2 regions of the Faecalibacterium sp. I3-3-89 genome follow, and region 2 is predicted to be linked to the other one. Evidence: predicted binding sites of a transcription regulator. Region 2 holds the regulator's gene; the other holds the start of a gene.
What was found. Region 2 encodes HrcA, which represses chaperone genes, less so after heat shock. Its sites were predicted from a motif close to TGTTAGCACTCNNNNNNNNNGAGTGCTAACA; they were not measured.
Positions count from the first base shown of each region.

Region 1: the regulator HrcA is predicted to act here: its motif matches at 2,654-2,684, upstream of htpG (molecular chaperone HtpG).

Region 1 is NZ_CP094468.1:1,155,147-1,159,325, forward strand. Features, by position in the region: gene MTP38_RS05380 (galactokinase) at 1-249, opposite strand, end outside; gene htpG (molecular chaperone HtpG) at 662-2,590, opposite strand; gene MTP38_RS05390 (alpha/beta hydrolase) at 2,830-3,609, shown strand; gene MTP38_RS05395 (hypothetical protein) at 3,711-4,136, shown strand.
Region 2 is NZ_CP094468.1:2,652,804-2,668,708, forward strand. Features, by position in the region: gene MTP38_RS12880 (stage V sporulation protein AD) at 1-129, opposite strand, end outside; gene MTP38_RS12885 (SpoVA/SpoVAEb family sporulation membrane protein) at 246-683, opposite strand; gene MTP38_RS12890 (M15 family metallopeptidase) at 759-1,652, shown strand; gene MTP38_RS12895 (DUF4358 domain-containing protein) at 1,797-2,381, shown strand; gene MTP38_RS12900 (MBOAT family O-acyltransferase) at 2,508-3,926, shown strand; gene MTP38_RS12905 (DHHW family protein) at 3,942-5,120, shown strand; gene MTP38_RS12910 (hypothetical protein) at 5,320-5,652, shown strand; gene MTP38_RS12915 (hypothetical protein) at 5,748-6,074, shown strand; gene dnaJ (molecular chaperone DnaJ) at 6,154-7,326, opposite strand; gene dnaK (molecular chaperone DnaK) at 7,511-9,340, opposite strand; gene MTP38_RS12930 (nucleotide exchange factor GrpE) at 9,435-10,061, opposite strand; gene hrcA (heat-inducible transcriptional repressor HrcA) at 10,058-11,131, opposite strand; gene MTP38_RS12940 (hypothetical protein) at 11,430-11,567, opposite strand; gene MTP38_RS12945 (stage V sporulation T C-terminal domain-containing protein) at 11,800-12,342, opposite strand; gene MTP38_RS12950 (NAD(P)/FAD-dependent oxidoreductase) at 12,525-13,790, shown strand; gene MTP38_RS12955 (alanine/glycine:cation symporter family protein) at 13,840-15,357, opposite strand; glycine riboswitch at 15,473-15,565, opposite strand; gene MTP38_RS12960 (hypothetical protein) at 15,746-15,905, opposite strand, start outside.

The DNA of each region.
Region 1 (4,179 bases), 1.3 Mb from region 2:
GCTGCCGGCCAGCACACGGCCATGCTGGTGGTCGGTGTGGTTGCCGCCGATCTCGGTGCGGCCGGGGGCGCTGTAAAGACCGGCCTCGGCGTGGGGGCCGAAGGTCTTTTCCAGACCGTCCAGCACGGCGGCGTAGCGGGCGGCCTCGGAGGCCGTCTCGGCGGGTGCGCAGCAATACAGGGAGGCGAGGCGCGCGGCGTGGGTGCCGCCGGACAGCTCCTGCTTCCATACGGGAATGGACTTCATCATGGAATCTTCCTCCTGACAGATACGTTTTACTTTCTGGATGGTGCGGGAAACACCCGCTTCTATCCCTATAGTAAAGGATTTGCCCCCAAAAAACCATGTCTTATTGTTGCATCTGAATGAAAAGTTGCAAAAAAGCCCTGCTGGGGCTGCCCGACGGGGGAGCGGAGCGAAGCTCCGGGATAAAATGCAACTGAGACAAAAGTTTTTTCGAAACCGAAAAAGCATTGTGTAACTGCACAAAAACCTCTGCCCGCTGCGTCCCGACGGAGGCGGAGGAATGATATGGAGAAAAAATAAAGGCCGCGTTCCGTCGGCAGGGCGGAACACGGCACTTCGATGAAAGGATAGTAAGGGAAGAGAGTATGATGTCGGGCGGAGAGCAAGGGAGCAAAGCCCTCCGGCCGGAAACGCATTACTGCATCAGGCTGCACACAGCCTCGGCATAGGCGGCGGGATCATCCACGGGCAGGCCCTCGATGAGCTGTGCCTGTGCGTAGAGCAGGGCGCTGTACTTCTTGAGCTTGTCGGTATCGCCGGCCTCCTGTGCGGCTTTCAGCACAGCAAAGACGGGGTGGTTGACGTTCAGCTCCAGAACTTTGTCGCTCTTGACGCCCTCGCTGCCGGGCTGCTTGGAGAGGACTTTCTCCATCTCGATGGACAGCGGGCCGTCGGCAGACAGGCAGACGGGGTGATCCTTCAGGCGGGTGGAGACCTTGACCTCCTTGACCTTGCCGTCCAGAGCGTCCTTCATGGCGTCGAACAGGGCCTTGTTGGCGGTGTTGGTCTCCTCGGCGGCCTTCTTCTCGTCCTCGGTCTCGAGGCCGAGGTCGCCGCTGTTGACATTCTTGAACTCCACGGTGCCGTCTTTGCCCTCGGCATCCTTGCGGGGATAGGTGCGCATGATCTGCAGGCAGAACTCGTCCACATCCTCGGTCAGCAGCAGGACATCATAGCCCTTGTCCATGACCAGCTCGGCGGCGGGCAGCTTGGCCAGACGGTCGGTGGAGTCGCCGGCGGCGAAGTAGATGTACTTCTGCTCGGCGGGCATCTTCTCGACGTACTCCTGCAGCGTGACCATCTTCTGCTCCTTGGCAGACCAGAACAGCAGCAGGTCGCGCAGAAGCTCGGCGTGCATCCCGTAGTCGGAGTAAGCGCCGAACTTCAGCTGACGGCCAAACTCCTTCCAGAAGCTCTCGTATTTTTCGCGGTCGTTGGCCAGCATGGCGTGCAGCTCGTTCTTGATCTTCTTTTCCAGCGCGTTGTGGATGAGCTTGAGCTGGCTGTCCTTCTGCAGCATCTCGCGGCTGATGTTCAGGCTCAGGTCCTGACTGTCCACGATGCCCTTGACGAAGCTGAAGTAGTCGGGCAGCAGGTCGCCGCACTTCTCCATGATGAGGATGCCGGAGGCGTAGAGGGCCAGACCCTTCTCGTAGTCCTTGGTGTAGAAGTCGTAGGGGCGGTGGCTGGGCACGAAGAGCAGGGCGTTGTAGTTCGCGGTGCCCTCGGTGCGGCTGACGATGACCCGGGCGGGGTCGGCGTAGTCGTTGAACTTATCCTTATAGAAGCTGGCGTACTCCTCGTCGGTGACTTCACTCTTCTGCTTCTTCCAGATGGGTACCATGCTGTTCAGGGTCTCCAGCTCGGTGTAAGTCTCCCACTCGGGCTTGTAGTCCTCGGGCTTGGGGTCGGGTTCGGGCTTCTGACGGCTCTTCTCCCGCTCCATCTGGATGGGGTAGCGGACATAGTCGCTGTACTTCTTGACGATGGCCACGATGCCATACTCGTCGAGGAAGTTGTCGTAGTGGTCGGTCTCGGTGTCGGGCTTGATGTGGAGGATGATGTCGGTGCCCGCCGTCTCCTTCTGGGCAGGCTCCAGCTCATAGCCGTCCGCACCGCTGGACTCCCACTGCCATGCCTCGTCGGAGCCGTAGGCCTTGGAGATGACCGTCACCTTGTCGGCCACCATGAAGGCGGAGTAGAAGCCGACGCCGAACTGGCCGATGATGTCGATGTTCTCGTCCTTGTTGTCCTTCTTGAAGTCGAGGGAGCCGGAGTGGGCGATGGTGCCGAGGTTCTGCTCCAGCTCCTCCTTCGTCATGCCGATGCCGTTATCGGAGATGGTAAGGGTGCGGCTGTCCTTGTCGCGGGTGAGCAGGATGCGGAAATCGCCTTTGTTCATGCCGACGGAGGGGTCGGTCAGGCTCTTATAATACAGCTTGTCGATGGCGTCCGAAGCGTTGGAGATCAGCTCCCGCAGGAAGATCTCCTTGTTGGTGTAGATGGAGTTGATCATCATGTCCATCAGCTTTTTGCTTTCGGCCTGAAATTCTTTTTTCGCCATAATACAAAACCTCTTTTTATCAGATTCAATGCCAGCACCCGGAGCGGTTGACTGCTCACAAGGACTTAGCACTCATAACTTTCGAGTGCTAATATACACCGGCGGGAAATAAAAATCAAGGGCTTTCATAAAAAGTTCAAAAAACTTTCCCGGCGGGGCGGCGTTTGGCTTTACTTTGCCCTGCCGAAGCCGTATAATGGGCCGGAGTGATCTGTATAAAAAAGGAGGAAAACGGAACGATGCAGCAGATACAGCTGGAACTTGAGGGCGGCGGGACACTGACCGTCTGCCTGCGGGCGTCGCTGGACGCCATGCCCACGGTGAAGCAGCGGCCTCTGGTGCTGGTGGTGCCCGGCGGGGGATACAGCCACGTCAGCCCCCGGGAGGGCGACCCGGTGGCCCTGCAGTTCGCGGCGGCAGGCTATCACACTGCCGTGCTGACCTACAGCGTGGGGGAGGAGGCGCGGGACTACCGGCCTCTCCGCCAGCTCAGCGAGGCGCTGGGGCTGCTGCGGCAGCACGCGGAGGAATGGCATATCCTGCCGGATAAAATAGCGGTCTGCGGCTTCTCGGCGGGCGGGCATCTGGCCCTGTCCGGCGCAGTGCTGGACATCCCGGGCGAGATGGCCCAGCAGAGGCCCGACGCGGTCATTCTGGGCTACCCGGTCATCACGGCGGGGGAGTATGCCCACCGGGGCAGCTTCGTCCAGCTGGCGGGCAGTGAGGACGCCGCCGCACAGAGAGCCTTCGGCCTGGAGGATAAGATCACGCCCGACACACCGCCGGTCTTCGTCTGGCATACCATGGAGGACAGGACCGTCCCGGTGGAGAACACGCTGCTGCTGCTCTCGGCCCTGCGGCGGGCGGGCGTGGCCTGCGAGGCGCATCTCTTTGAGCAGGGGGTCCACGGCACCAGCATCAGCACCGCTGAGGTGGACGCCGCCGACCGGCACCGCGCCCACTGGGTGACGCTCTGCCTCGAGTGGCTGGGGCGGACGTTCGGGTTCGACCTGCGGTGAATTGGACATTCCTACAAAAAATTCATAATTTTATGGTTGACCTGCCCAAGATTTAAGGGTATACTGGTCAGCGGAAACAAACGAGGAAGAAGGAAACGTACATGGAAAAGAAGATCTCGGTCAAAGACCTGCTGATGCAGGCATTCCTGACGGGCTGGGAGCTGTCCGACAAGAGCATCTCGCAGGACGAGTACCTCCAGAGCGCCATTCAGGTCATCGAAGTGCTGCAGGTGGAGCCGGAAAATATCTACGCCGAAGAGGGCCTCGGCCTGACCGACGGCGACGAGGTGGACCATCTGGACGACCTGCTCCGCGCCGACGGCCAGTGGCTCTATTACGGTGTGGAGGCGGAGAATTTCTTCCTCATCCAGTGGTATCCGGACGAGGCCTCCGCCAAGGCCAAGCTGGCGCAGCTCGAAGAGCTGGGCGACGGCAAGCAGTACCTCGTGGACCTGAACCTCCGGCGCTCGAACCCCACCGAGGCCGAGAACTTCGGAAATTCGAACCCGGTGCAGCTGAGAAGTTGACCTCGGCGAAAGCCTCTCCCCTTGGGAGAGGTGGCACCGTAGG
Region 2 (15,905 bases):
GTCGGCGCTCAGCGCATCGAAGCAGGCGGCGAGGGGGCCTTCGCCCTCCTTTTTGCCGCCGATGGCCGCATGCGCCGCCACGATGGGCGGCGTCGGGAACAAAAGGGTATCTCCGCGGCGTGCGGCCATACAGTTTCCTCCTTTATGGGGCTGATTTTATCCGCTTTTTGTGGTATACTGGGGTTTCGGCAGGCGGATGCAATTTTCGCACCCTCTCCTGCGTATTCTGGACAGGGAGAGCCGTTTTATCCAAGCAGCCAGCAGACGCTGCCGTAGAGCACCGCCGCCAGCGTGCCGTAGACGATGACCGGCCCGGCGATGAGGAACATCTTCGCGCCGGTGCCCAGCACCCGGCCCTCGGTCTTGAACTCGATGGCCGCACTGACCACCGCGTTGGCGAAGCCTGTGATGGGCACGAGGGTGCCCGCGCCCGCCTTCGCGGCCAGCTTCTGGTAGAGGCCCAGCGTCGTCAGCAGGGCCGACAACACTACCAGTGTGCAGCTGGTGAGGGTGCCGGCCAGTTCTTTGTCCAGCCCCATGGTCAGATACCACCCCCGCAGCACCTCGCCCAGCAGGCAGATGCCGCCGCCCACGCAGAACGCCCAAAGGCAGTCTCTGCCCAGCGGCGAGGGCGGGCCGACCCGGCGCACCCTGCGCCCGTATTCCTCAGCCGACATTTTCATCCTGTTCGCCTCCCGGGAATAGGATGTCCTCCCCTGTGGAAAAATATACACACCCAACCGGAAAGAAGGTCTTTTATGAATCCCTCCACTCCTCATCCTCAGCACCGACGCCTCACCCGCGCTGAGCTGCGCCGCCGCAGGCGCAGACGTGCCATCCGCCGGGTGGCCGGGCTTACCCTGATGCTCTGCGTCGCCGCGGGCGGCGTCTCCTTCCTGCTCACCCGCCGCGCCGCCATCCCCAGCGCCTCGGCGGCGTCTGCGGCCCCTCTCCCGGCGCAGAGCGCCCCGCAGGAGGCCGCAGCGTCCAGCGTCCCCGAGAACACCGCCCCCTCCAACGCCCTCGGCCTCACCGCCGACGAGGCCCGCGCCCTGCTGGCCGACCCGCTGATGGTGCTGGTGAACCACACCAACAAGATGCCGGACGACTACACCTTTGACACCAAGGAGTGCGGCTCTGCCACCGCCGTGAACAAGACTCTCCAGACGGCGGCCTGCGACGCCTTCCTCGCCATGCAGAAGGCCGCAGCCGCCGACGGCGTCACCGTCTGGATGCAGAGCGGCTACCGCAGCGTCAAGTACCAGACCAGCCTCTACGAGAAAAAGACCCAGTACTACCTCAACAAGGGCTATGACAACGCCGCTGCCAAGGAAAAGGCCGCAGCCGTCGTCAACCCTCCGGGCTACTCCGAGCACAACTGCGGCCTCGCCGCCGATCTGAACAGCCCCGAGCACACCGGGCTGGACGAGGGCTTCGAGAACACCGCCGCCTTCCGCTGGCTCTGTGCACACGCCGGGGACTACGGCTTCATCCTCCGCTACCCGAAGGACGCCGAGGACAAGACCGAGATCATCTACGAGCCGTGGCACTGGCGGTATGTCGGCGTCGAAAATGCGGCCCGGATCAACGCCAGCGGCCTCTGCTTCGAGGAGTATATCCAGACGCTGCGGGACATCGCGGCCGAAGGCTGACCCGACCGGTGAAGAAAAGGTTAAAAATCTTGCAGTTCGTTTGCAATCCGAACCTCGTTATGATAGACTGATAAGGGTCTTGGGCCGACGCTTTTCGGTGCGGCCGGGCCTTGGAAATTTAACGACAAAAGAGGGAAATCTTCTATGAATATTCGTCTGAAACTCGTCCTTTCTGCTGCTGCGCTGGCTGCGGGCTGTGTCCTGCTGACAGGCTGCGGCGGCTCTGCCTCCTCTGCATCCTCTTCGGCATCCTCTGCGGCCTCCTCCGGGGCTGCCAGCCAGAGCGCCTCTGAGCCTGCTGCTTCCGTCTCCGCCGAGGAGAACGGCGCTTCCGACGCCGTGGCCTCTGCCGTGGACGCCCTGCTGGAAACGAACCCCATCTCCAACCAGTTTGAGATCACAGCCATGAACATCGAGTACGACTTCGGCCTGAAGGCCGACGATGTCACCAGCTACAAGGGCATCAAGAGCAACGACAACGGCGACGCCGGCCTCGTGCTGGCCATCCAGCCCGCCGCAGGCAAGGCACAGGATGTCATGGACACCCTCAAGACCTACCAGCAGGATCAGGTGGCCTTCTACGGCAACTACGCCGAGTTTGCTGAGGCACAGTCCAACGTGGAGAATGCCATCATCGACGTCAGCGACGACCTCGTGGTGATGATCATTGCCTCCAACGGCTGCTCTGCCGACCTGACCAGCGCCGTCAACGGCGTTCTGGGCAAGTAAAGAAGCGCTTCCGGGCCGGTGCCGCAGCGGCATCGGCCTTTTTCGCTTTGGTAAAACCTCTCACGCAGCGCCTCCCGGCGCTGTCCGCTCCCCCCACCGGGGAAAGTCCGAAAGGAGACTGACGCCGTGGTCTTCAGCACCATCATCTTTCTGCTGCGCTTTCTGCCCATCACGCTGGCGCTCTATTACCTCGCGCCCCCGAAGCTCAAAAACACCGTCCTCTTCCTGTGCAGCCTCGTGTTCTACTGCTGGGGCGAGGTACGGTTTTTCCCGGTCATGCTGGCCCTCATCCTTATCAACTACCTCTGCGGACTCGGGCTTGAGCGCTTCGACCGGAACCGGACGGCCCGCCTCGTCCTGCTGCTCATCGCACTGGCGGGCAGCCTCGGGATGCTCTTCTACTTCAAGTATGCAAACTTTGTGCTCAGCAGCCTCAACGCCCTCTTCGGCACCAGCTTTGCGGCCATCCCGGGCATCAGCGTGCTGCCGCTGGGCATCAGCTTCTACACCTTCCAGACCCTCTCCTACACCATCGACGTCTACCGCCGGGACGTGAAGACCGAGCACAACATCATCGACTTCGGCGCTTACGTCGTCATGTTCCCCCAGCTCATCGCAGGCCCCATCGTCAAGTACCGGGACGTCTCCGACCGCCTCCACGTCTACAAAGGCCGCTATAACTTAAAGCAGATCGAGGAGGGCATGACCCTCTTCACCTTCGGTCTGGCGAAGAAAGTCCTGCTGGCCGACGCCGTCGGCGCCCTCTGGACCGACATCATCGGGGTAGCGGACAGCCCCTCCGTCTCCTTCGTGGGCCTTGCCAACGCCTCCACTCCGCTGGTCTGGCTGGGCGTCATCGCCTACTCCTTACAGCTCTATTTCGACTTTTCCGGCTACTCCATGATGGGCATCGGCATGGGCAAGATGCTGGGCTTCGACTTTCCCCAGAACTTCAACTACCCTTATATCTCCGCCTCCATCACCGAGTTCTGGCGGCGCTGGCACATGACCCTCTCGGGCTGGTTCCGGGAGTATGTCTATATCCCCCTCGGCGGCAACCGGAAGGGCCTCCGGCGTCAGATCTTCAACCTCTTTGTCGTCGAGCTGCTCACGGGCATCTGGCACGGCGCGAACTGGAACTTCATCTGCTGGGGCTTATACTATTTCGTGCTGCTGGCTCTGGAAAAACTCTTCCTGCTGCCCTATCTGAAGAAGGGCAGGGTCTGGCCCCATCTCTACACCCTCTTCCTCGTGGTGGTGGGCTGGGCCATGTTCGTGGGCAACGACGCGGGCGTGGAGTTCGGGCTGCTGTTCCAAAAGCTCTTTATCCCATCCGGCGGCGTGATGCCCCTTTACTTCCTGCGCAACTACGGCGTGCTGCTGGCGGTCTCTGTCCTCTGCTGCACCCCGCTCATCGAAAAGCTGTGGGACCTGCTTTCCCGCCATGCCGTCACCAAGGCGCTGACCATTCTGGCCCTCCTGACCATCTCGATGGCCTATGTCGTGGGCAGCACCAACAGCCCGTTCCTGTATTTCAACTTCTAAGAGGAGGCGCAAACGATGGCGAAACATTCGAAGCGCTCTGCTTCCATCTTCCGTTACCCGGTGCTGCTCGCATTCAGCCTGTTTTTCGTGGGGCTGTTCGCCCTCGACCTCGTCACCCCGGACAGGGCCTATAGTGAGCTGGAAAACACCACCCTCTCCCAGCGGCCCAGCCTGTCCAGCTTCTCGGCAGACGGCCTGAACAAGTTCTTCACGGCCTACACCAAGTACGTCAAGGATCAGGTGGCGGGCCGCGACAACTGGGTCGCCCTCCAGAGCACCGTAGAGACCAAGGTGATGCAGAAGGAGCAGAGCGGCGGCATCCTGCTGGGCAAAGAGCATATGATGTTCCCCCGCACCTACGGTCTGGTCTCCAGCGAGACGCGCACCCTGCCCAAGAATACAGCCGCCCTTGAAGCCCTCTGCCAGCGGTACCCGGGCCTCGTCAATGTGATGCTGGTGCCTGCGGCGTCCGCTGTCTACCCTGAGAACGTCCCCGCAGGCGCTCCCCTGCTGGACGAGGACCGTTATCTCGACGCCCTCTCAGAGGCCGTGCAGACCGCCGGAGGCCGGTTTGTGGACGTGCGGCAGACCCTCGCCGACCACAAGGGCGAATATATCTACTACCGCACCGACCATCACTGGACGAGCACCGGCGCATACTATGCCTACCAGCAGCTCTGCACCGCACTGGGCCTTACGCCCTTTGACCCCTCGGCCCATACAGCCCGGACGGCAGAGGGCTTCTACGGCACCCACTACTCCAAGGCCCGGACGCCCGACGCCGAGCCGGACACCATCACCTACTACGACCTGCCCAACGCCCTGACCATCTACACCGTCACCGCCCCGGGCCAGCCCGCCGAGGGCGAGACCACCGGCCTCTACGACACGGACAAGCTTTCCGTCTACGACAAGTACGCCATGTTCCTCCACGGCAACAACGGCCTGAGCCGCATCAAGGGCGACGGCACCGGGCGCGGTCGAATTTTGGTCATCAAGGACAGCTACGCCAACTGCTTCGTGCCCTACCTGACGGCCAACTATGCCGACATCGACGTGGTGGACTTCCGCAACTACAACTACGGCCTCGACCAGCTCATCGCGGACAACGGCTATGACCAGATCCTCGTGCTCTACAGCTTCGACAGCTTCAAGAGCGACCCCTACCTCTACCGGGCTGGTGCCGCAGGCTGATGCTGGAAATTATTGCAGTGCTTTTCCACAAACTTCAAGGTTGTTTTTCATGCATTTTCCCGGGTTTTTGTCGTTTCTAGCCAAAACACTTGCACAAAACACGGCCTTGTAGTAGAATGATGCTGACAGAGAACATGGTTCTGTCTGAGGGAAATTCAGGCGGTGTACCGCCTGCTGATACAAAAGGAGTGTTTCACCTATGAAGAAATATATGGAGCTTCCCGCTGGTTATACCGCCCTTTCCGAAGATGAGATGACCTACACCTCCGGCGGCAGCGCTGTGGGCGGTGTCGTCACCGTCGTGGGCGTCGCTGTTCTGGCTTCCAGCTATGTCTGGGGCATCTCGCAGGCCAAGGATTGGCTCAGTGTTTCCAGCAACCGCAAGGGCAACCTCTTCACCGTGCTGGGCCGTGCGTCCGACGCCCTCAGTGAGGATATGTCCAAGTCCCCCTCCAACTTCCTGCGTGACACGGTGGCCGCCGGTACGGTCATCGCTCTTGCCCCCCTGAGCGCCATCCTGCTCATCCTGTAAGCTTCCCCCGCGGCGTTCCGTAAGCTTCGCCTCTCTCTTGAAAAAACGATGCACCGTGCATCGTTTTGGGATATTGTTCGTAAAGGAGTGCTACTATGGAAAACATCATGATGCTTCCCGCTTCCTATTGCGTTATGAACGAAGAGGAAATGACCTATACCTCTGGTGGTGCCAACATCGTTCAGGCAGCAGCAGCTGTTTTTATCCCGTTCTACGGATGGTTCGCCGGTGTCGCCGGTGTGCGCGACTACCGGAAGTCTCATCCGAAGGACTGGACCAGCACTGGCCCGGATGCTCTGACCCGTTATATGGATAAGAGCGTCGCCAATGCATTCTACGGCCTCGGCTGCACCTTCTGGACGGTGTCCAGCTGCTTCACGGGCGTCGGCCTCTTGATCAACGCACTTGTCATCTTCAGCTGATAAGTCAGGAGACTCCAAAGAACAACAAAGGCGGGTGCTCTTCCCGATGGGGAAGGGCACCCGCCCTCTTTTTTACGTTTTACTGGAACATATCCTTCAGCTTCTTGAAGAAGCCCTTGCGCTTTTCGTAGTTCTCTTCTTTCAGAGTGCCCTCGAACTTCTTCAGAGCGTCGCGCTGGGTCTTGCTGAGCTTCTTGGGGATCTCGACCTCGCACCTGACGTACATATCGCCCCGGCCCCGGCCATTCAGGTACTGGATGCCCTTGCCCCGCAGGCGGAAGGTGGTGCCGCTCTGGGTACCCTCGGGCACAGTGACCTCCACCTTGCCGTCGATCGAGGGCACGGTGATGCTGTCGCCCAGAACCGCTTGACTGTAGGTGATGGGGACGATGACGTAGACGTCGTAGCCGTCGCGCTGGAACACCTCGCTGGGACGGACCGTGACCATCACGATGACGTCACCGGCGGGGCCGCCGTTGGCACCGGCGTCGCCCATGCCCCGCAGTGCAAAGCTCTGATCGTCGTCGATGCCCATGGGGATGGACACCTCCAGCGTCTTCTTTGCTGCGGTCTTGCCGCTGCCGTGGCAGCTCTTGCAGGGGTTCTTGACCAGCTTGCCCTTGCCGCCGCAGCGGGAGCAGGGCTGCTGGGTCTGCATGACACCGAAGGGCGTGCGCTGCTGACGGATGACGAAGCCTCTGCCGCCGCAGTCGGGGCAGGTCTCAGGGCTGCTGCCGGCAGCGCAGCCGCTGCCGTGGCACTCGGTGCACTCCTGCTGACGGGTGATGGTGATGTTCTTCTTGCAGCCATGCACCGCCTCGTCAAAGCTCAGGGTGATGCGCACCCGGATGTCCTGACCCTTGCGGGGGGCGTTGGGGTTCGCAGAGCGGGCCGAGCCGCCAAAGCCGCCGAAACCGCCGCCAAAGATGTCGCCGAAGATGTCGCCCAAGTCCACACCGTCGCCGCCGAAACCGCCGCCGAAGCCGCCCGGGCCGCCGCCGTTCTGGGCCGCATAGTTGGGGTCGACCCCGGCAAAGCCGTACTGGTCGTAGAGCTGGCGCTTCTTCTCATCGGAGAGCACCTCGTTCGCCTCGTTGATCTCCTTGAACTTTTCCTCGGCTTCCTTGTCGCCGGGGTTGTAGTCCGGGTGGTACTTCATGGCCAGCTTGCGGTAAGCCTTCTTGATCTCCGCATCGGTGGCCGTCTTGGATACACCCAGCACTTCGTAGTAATCGCGTTTCTCCTGTGCCATAATCCAATCACCTCTCATGTAGCAGCAACCTCCCTGTTCCAGCAGCGCGCTGCTGTTTCCCGTGCAGCGAGACTGAGAGGTCCTCTATAACCAGCAAGAGCCGCCCCGGCAAAACCGGAGCGGCTTTTGCTATTCTACGCGTGCGTCCGCCGGTTTGGCCGGGCACACACTGCTGTGTCTCAGATCAGACTTCCTTGAAGTCTGCGTCCACAACGCCGTCATCGTTCGGCTTCTGCTGGTCGTTTGCGCCAGCGTCGGGGCCGGGCTGTGCGCCTGCGGCCTGCTGGGCAGCAGCGGCAGCCTGATACATCTTCTCAAAAACATGGCTCAGAGCGTCCTGCTTTGCCTTGATGTCGTCGATGGAACCGGACTGGACAGCGGTCTTCAGCTCGGCCAGCTTTGCCTCAGCCTCGCTCTTGACGTCGGCGGGCATCTTGTCGCCGTTCTCCTTCAGCATCTTCTCCGTCTGGAAGACCATCTGGTCGGCGCCGTTGCGGATGTCCACTTCCTCGCGCTTCTTCTTATCGTCGGCAGCAAACTGCTCTGCTTCCTTCACAGCCTTGTCGATGTCGTCCTTGGACATATTGGTCGAAGCAGTGATGGTGATGTTCTGCTCCTTGCCGGTGCCCAGATCCTTTGCGCTGACCTTCACGATGCCGTTTGCATCAATATCGAAGGTGACTTCGATCTGAGGCACGCCGCGGGGAGCCGGAGCGATGCCGTCCAGATGGAAGACGCCGAGGCTCTTGTTGTCCCGTGCGAACTCACGCTCGCCCTGCAGGACGTTGATCTCAACCGAGGGCTGGTTGTCCGCAGCAGTCGAGAAGACCTGGCTCTTGTGGGTGGGGATGGTGGTGTTGCGCTCGATGATCTTGGTGCAGACGCCGCCCAGAGTCTCGATGCCGAGGCTCAGAGGAGTGACATCCAGCAGCAGCAGACCCTTGACGTCGCCCTGCAGGACGCCGCCCTGAATGGCAGCACCGACAGCCACGCACTCATCGGGGTTGATGCCCTTGAACGGCTCGCAGTTCAGCTCTTTCTTGACTGCATCGTAGACGGCGGGGATACGGGTGGAGCCGCCGACCATCAGGACCTTCTTCAGATCCGATGCGCGCAGGCCTGCATCCTGCAGAGCCTTGCGGACAGGGGTCATGGTGCGATCGACCAGATCCGCCGTCAGCTCGTTGAACTTTGCGCGGGTCAGGGTCATGTCGAGGTGCTTGGGGCCGGTAGCGTCGGCGGTGATGAAGGGCAGGTTGATCTGGGTGCTCATTGCGCTGGACAGCTCGATCTTTGCCTTCTCGGCAGCCTCCTTCAGGCGCTGAGCGGCCATCTTATCCTTGCGCAGGTCGATGCCGTTCTCGGTCTGGAAGGCGTCTGCCATCCAGTCGATGATGCGCTGGTCGAAGTCGTCGCCGCCCAGATGGGTGTCGCCGTTGGTGGCCAGAACTTCGGTGACGCCGTCGCCCATCTCGATGATGGAGACATCGAAGGTGCCGCCGCCCAGATCGTAGACCATGATCTTCTGGTCATCTTCCTTATCGATGCCGTAGGCCAGAGAAGCGGCGGTCGGCTCGTTGATGATACGCTTGACGTTCAGGCCGGCGATAGTGCCTGCGTCCTTGGTGGCCTGACGCTGGCTGTCGTTGAAGTAGGCAGGAACGGTGATGACGGCCTCGGTGACAGGCTCGCCCAGATAAGCCTCGGCGTCAGCCTTCAGCTTCTGCAGGATCATCGCGCTGATCTGCTGGGGGGTGTACTCCTTGCCGTTCAGGGTCACCTTGTGGTCGGTGCCCATCTGACGCTTGATGGAGGACACGGTGTTCTCGGGGTTGGTGATGGCCTGACGCTTTGCGACCTGACCGACCAGACGGTCGCCGGTCTTGGTGAAGCCAACAACAGACGGGGTGGTGCGTGCGCCCTCAGAGTTTGCGATGACAACAGGCTCGCCGCCCTCCATGACAGCCACGCAGCTATTCGTAGTACCAAGGTCAATACCAATGATTTTGCTCATAAATGAAGTCTCCTCTCAAAAGAACTTGTTTATCTCATGCTCGATGTGTGAAGCGGATGTCTTATCTTCAAAACCCTTGCGGGTCTTTGCGATGTCACTCGGCCACCACGACGGTCGCGTGGCGGACGATCTTGTCGCCCAGCTTGTAGCCCTTCTGGTACACCGTGATGACGGTGCCGCTCTCCTGCCCGTCCGGGGCGGGGATCTGCTGGACGGCGTTCATGATGTTGGGGTCGAAGGGCTTGCCCAGCGCTTCGATCTCCTCCACATGGAGGGCATCCAGCGCCTTGGCAGCCTTATCCAGCGTCATGATGACGCCCTTCTTGTAATTCTCGTCGGTGGTGGGAGCGTTGGCCGCCATCTCCAGCGTGTCAAGGATGGGGATGATCTGATTCACGGCAAAGGACACACCATCGTTGAACTTCTGGTCAGCCTCGCGGGTGGAGCGCTTGCGGTAGTTCTCGTACTCCGCTGCCATCCGCAGCAGCTGGTCTTTTGCCTGTGCGGCATTCTTCTCGGCCGTATCGAGCTTCGCCTTCACGGCGTCCATCTCGCGGGCCTTCTTGTTGAACCAGCCATCTTTCTTCTTGGCGTCTGCCGGTTCTGCCTCGGCCTCCTGCTCGGGGGCTGCGGCGGTCTCGGGCGCTTCCTGAGGTGCGGCTTCGGTCTCCTTCGCTTCCTGCTCGGGAGCTTCTGCCGTCTTCTTCGTCTCTTCGCTCATTCCAGATCCTCCTTATATATCACAGTCCGCCGGGGTGCGGCCATCTGCGGGGTGTCTTTTCGTTTGCCGCTCATACCCTCGCCAAGCTCATCGGCGAAGAGGTGGAGCAGCGGCATCAGCTTCTGGAAGGGCATCCGGGTCGGCCCGATGAGGGCCACCGTGCCCCACAGCCCGCCGCCCACAAGGTAGCGGTCGCTGACGATGCACAGGCCGGGGATCTGAGGCTCCAGATCCTCGCCCAGCAGCACGCTCTCACTGCGCTCTGCCGGGGGTGCGATGATGTGGGCGGCCTGCTCCTCGTCGTTCAGCAAGGTGAGGATGTCGCCCACCCTGCCCTCCAGCTGAGGCCAGTCCAGCAGGTGCTGCTCACCGCCCAAGAATACATGGGGCTGTGCGGAGTCCTGCAAAATCGCGGCTGCGGCGCTGATGACCGGCACAAGCTCCGGGTCGATCTGGCTGCACAGCTCGGCGAGCAGCCGGCTCGAAAGATCCACCGGCGCAACGAAGGTCAGGTTGCGGTTGAGCAGCGCGGCCAGCGCAGCGGCATTCTCCCGGGAAAGCCCGGTGCGGACCCGCGCCACACGGGTGCGGACGTAGCCTGCCGTCGTGACGGCCAGCACAGCCGCCGCGCTGCGGCCCACCTGAACGACTTCGTAGTGGGCGACGCAGAGGTCTTCGGCGCAGGGGGTGCTGACCGCGGCGGTGCAGCCGCTGATGGCGGCCAGCGCCTTGGCGGCACCCTGTGCCAGCTTTTCCGGCTCATGGTCAAGGCTGGCGAAGACGGCCTCCACCCGGGCGCGGGTCACGCGGTCCAGCGGCTGGTCGTCGGTCAGCAGATTGTCGAGATAATAACGGTAGCCCTTGGCACTGGGGACACGGCCCGCGCTGGTGTGGGGCTGTTCCAGCAGACCCAGCTTGGTCAGCGCCGCCATTTCGTTGCGCAGCGTGGCGCTGGACACGGCCATATCAAAATAGTTTGCCAGCACACTGCTGCCCACAGGCTCGCCCTCGAGGCCATACAGCGCCACGATCGCCTGCAAGACTCGCTGCTTGCGTGCATCCATCGTCATAGCGCCTGCCTCCTTCTTGGCTTTTGTTTCTTTAGCACTCCATCTTCCTGAGTGCTAAGACCATTATAGCCAAAATTTTTTCCCTGTCAATAGCTTCTCGAAAAAGTTTATAAAGATTCATAATTCTGTCATAAAACCAGCGGGAGGCCCCCTTTCCGGTATAAAGAGAGCTTCCCGCTTGACAACGCCCGGCAGGGCGGCTATACTTATTTATAGAAAAGGCGCTGTCTGCAACATGGCCAGCTCCTTACCCGTATGTCAAAAAAGATTGACTGACAGAGTGTGGGAACTTAGGCGGTCAATCTTTTTTGTTATGTTCTCTGTCCTCATGAGAAATCTTCCAAGTGATCTCGAAAGTCACGTGGACGGCATCGACGAGCAGCACCAGCAAGCTGATGATGACCGCCAGCAGCGCAAAGGTTTCTGTCAGAGACATGACACATCCCTCCCTTCACCGACAGACGGCTCCGGGAAAGGTTTTTTGCTAACAAAAAAGGTCCATTCCCGGACGCCTGCTTCGCTCCAAAGAGTAAAACAAATCGTCAGGGTAAGGAAGCTTGACCACCTGCATTTGCAGACAGCGCCTCGCTGCCAGAGGCAGCATCCAAAGGATACCATAAAAAGCGCGTGAGCACAAGGTTTCACGCGCTTTTTATGCTTTTATAGCCTCATTCCTCCATCTGCTTTGCCAGAAACGCCGCCGCCACGGCCACGGCCTTCTGCTGGGCGGGGTCAGGCTGCTGGGCGCGATCCTCGGCCAGCAGCCCGACGACCCCGGTGACATCCCCCGCTGCGATGATGGGCCACGCGCAGAGCAGAGGCCGCAGCGAGCCCTCACAGGGCAGCAGGACGTGCTCCGGGTCGCCCTCGCTGAGATAGGGCTTGCGGGACTCCATCACCCGTTCCAGCGGCTGGCTGACACTACGGTCGGCAAGGTCGCGCCGGCCTGCCCCTGCGGCGGCGAGGATGCGGTCGCGGTCGGCCATGAAGGCCGTAAGGGCAAAGCTTCGGCTCAGCACCTCCACATACTGCACCGCCACCCCGTGCAGCTCCCCCACCGGGGAATACTTCTTGAAGATGACCTCGCCCTCGCCGGTGGTGAAGATCTCGAGGGGGTCGCCGCGGCGGATGCGCTGGGTGCGGCGGATCTCCTTCGGGATGACCACCCGGCCCAGCTCATCGATGCGGCGGACGATTCCGGTTGCTTTCATCTGGTGTACCTTCCTTCCCATTCTTTGCTTTCGGATGCGGTACAGTTATTATGTGGAAACGAGAGGGAAATATACACCTGCCCGCCCTCTGTTTGCCAAACCGGAGCGGCTATGATACAATGAACTCATCTCAGAAGCTGGTTTGCTTCTGAACACAGCTTCTTGGAAAGGATGGACAGAGGATGCAGCATATCCTTGTTTTAGGCGGCGGCGCAGCGGGTCTGGCCGCTGCGCTGGCGGCAGCGCAGACCGCCAAGGGCAGCGCCCGCATCACCGTACTGGACAGAAACGCAAAGGTGGGCAAAAAGCTTCTGGCCACCGGCAACGGGCGCTGCAACCTCGACAACCGGGACATCTCGCCCGAGCGGTATTTCACCAGCAGCCCCAAGGCCCTGCGCCGCCTGCTGGACGCCGTGAACGAGGCCGCGCCGCTGGCGTGGTTCGAGGGCCTCGGCCTCTACCCCCGCACCGACGAGGCCGGGCGGGTGTACCCCTACTCCAATCAGGCGGCAGACGTGCTGGCCCTGCTGGAACACCATCTGGCCGCGCTTGGCGTCGAGCTTCGCACCGGCTGCACCGTCCGGAGCCTGAGCCAGAGCCGGGGCGGCTACGACCTCCAGTTCGAGACCGAAGCGGGCCGCGAAAGTCTGCGGGCCGATGCCGTCATCTGCGCCATGGGCGGCGAAGCCGGGCCGCAGTTTGGCACCGACGGCTTCGGCACCCGGTTCGCCGCCCAGTGCGGCGGGCGGATGGCCCCCCTCTACCCCTGCCTGACGGCCTTACAGTGCGCCCACCCCCGTAAGTCGCTGGCCGGCATCCGGGCCAAGGGCTGCGCCAGCCTGTTGGACGGCACCGATGGCCGGGTGCTTGCCCGGGAAATGGGCGAGGTGCAGTTCACCGATTACGGACTCTCCGGCATCTGCATCATGCAGCTGTCGGGCCTGCTGGCCCCGGGCCGCGGCCCGAAGCAGCCCGTCGTAGCCCTCGACCTCTTCCCCGCCCTGAGCGAAGCGGAGCTGTCCGCCCTCTTCGCCCGGCGGGCCGGGCTTCTGGGCGGCGCTGCGGAGTTCTGGCTGGGGCTTCTGCCCGCAAAGCTGGGCCGCGCCCTCTGGGCCGACGCCGGGCTGCCCGAAGACGCCCGCGCCCTGCCCGCTTCGGCGTGGCCGAAGCTCGCCGCCGCGGCCAAGTGCTGGCGGTTCGAGGGGCTGACCCCCTGCGGCTGGAAGCAGGCCCAGACGACCGGCGGCGGACTGCTGCTGGACGAGGTGGAGGACGACTTCCAGTTCAAGGGCTGTCCGGGCCTTTACTTCGTGGGCGAGACGCTGGACTGCGCGGGCAGCTGCGGCGGCTACAACCTCCACTGGGCCTTCGGCAGCGGCATCCTCGCCGGCCGGTCGGCGGCGAAGCGCCGCCCCGCCCCTGCCCCCCGGAAAAAGAAAAAGACCTGAAGCAGCACAAGACCCCGGAGGGCATTTCTCCGGGGTCTTGTTTTCTGCGTTATTCGTTCGCCGCTTTCTCCAGCTCTGCGGCCTCGGCGGCAGCTTCCGCCTCTTCTTCCTTCTGATACTCCGCAAAGGCCGACCACATCGGCTCGATGTCCTCGCCCCGGACGCGGCGGGCGAAGTAGTTCTTGGTGATGTCCACCACAGTGCCGGACAGCGCCAGCACGCCGATGAGGTTCGGGATCATCATCAGGCCGTTGAAGGTGTCGGAGAGGTCCCACGCAAGGCCCAGCTTCATGGTCGCGCCCACGACGGTCATACCCACGAAGACGACCTTATAGATGCGGCTGCCTGCCGTGCCGAAGAGGTACTCGACGGCCTTGGTGCCGTAATGACTCCAGCCGAGGGTGGTGGAGTAGGCAAACAGCAGGATGGACACCGCGATGAACTTGGGGCCGAAGCTGCCGAACGCCGCCGTGAAGGCCTGCCCCACCAGTGCATTGTCCTGCACTCCCGCAAGGACAGCGCCGCTCTCGAGGTCTACCACGCCGGTGGTCAGGATGACGAGGGCCGTCAGGGTGCAGACCACGATGGTATCGGCAAAAACCTCGAACACGCCCCACATTCCCTGATGCACCGGTTCTTTGACGTTGGAGGCCGAGTTGACCATGACCGCAGAGCCGAGTCCGGCTTCGTTGGAGAACGCGCCCCGCTTGAAGCCCCATGTGATGGTCTGGCTGATGCCGTAGCCCAGCGCGCCGCCGCCTGCGGCGTTCAGATTGAATGCGCCCCGGAGGATCGCCGCCAGCGCCGCCGGGATATTGCCTGCGTGCATGACCACGATGATGAGCGCGCCCGCGATGTAGAACAGGGCCATCAGGGGCACCAGCTTCTCGGTGACAGCGGCCACCCGCTTGAGTCCGCCGATGACGATGAGGGCCGTGACCACCATCAGCGCAAGGCCGGTGGCAAGGTAGGGCAGATGGAACGCGGCGTTCATGTTGCCCGCGATGGAATTGATCTGGCTCATGTTGCCGATGCCGAAGGACGCAAGGATGCAGAAGCAGGCGAACAGGGCGGCCAGCACCCTGCCCACCGTCTTACAGCCGGGCTTTGCGCCCAGACCGTCCGTTAAGTAATACATCGCGCCGCCGGACCACTCGCCCTTCTCGTTCCTGCGGCGGTAGTAGACGCCCAGCACGTTCTCGGCGAAGCTGGTCATCATGCCCAGCAGCGCCATGACCCACATCCAGAAGATGGCCCCCGGGCCTCCCGAGACGATGGCCGTGGCCACGCCCACGATGTTGCCTGTGCCGATGGTGCCCGCCAGCGCCGTGCACATGCTCTGGAACTGGCTGATGGCCATGTCCTCCTTGCTGGTATGGGCGGTGACGTCCTTATTGGTAAAGATGGCGCCGATGGTGTGCCGGAGCCAGTAGCCCATCCTCCGGAACTGGAAAAAACCGGTGCGGATGCTGAGCCATAGGCCGGTGCAGAACAGCAGCGCCAAACCGAACGGCCCCCAGACGAAGCCGTTGACCACGTTGTTGATCCGCGTGACGATGTCTACCATAGGAATCCTCCTCCAAATATCCCAAACAAAATGCGGGCAGAACCTCTTTTCCAAAGGCTCTGCCCGCAAAAAACGCAGCGTATGACTCCGCGCAGGATATGCTTCCTGCACAAAAGACGTTTGCTCTGTCCTTCTGCCTGAGAGATCGGCCCATTCGGCCTTACACCTTCGGCACCCGCTTTCTGCGGGCTTCTCCAGAGTGCGGCACACCCGGCGCACCGGGCGGCACATCTTGTGATTTCGTTCTCCCTTTATGCACAGCTGTGCACATTAGAAAAACTTTATCATATTTTCGGCTTCTTGGCAAGCCTTTCACCGCATTTTACGCTCCGGTTTCATCTTTTATTCCGAAAGGTGAATTTTATTTTGGTATGACTTTCTCTTGTCTTTATCGGTCGATGGGCGGCACATCGTCGGGGCTGCCCATCGCGTCCAGCCACTCCTCAGCCTTCAGCTGGGGCGGCAGGTGGGGCACCGGCTCACCGTCCGGGTCGTCATCGGGCGGGGGCACGAGGTCTTCCGGGCCTTCCGCGCCCTCAAAGCCGTGG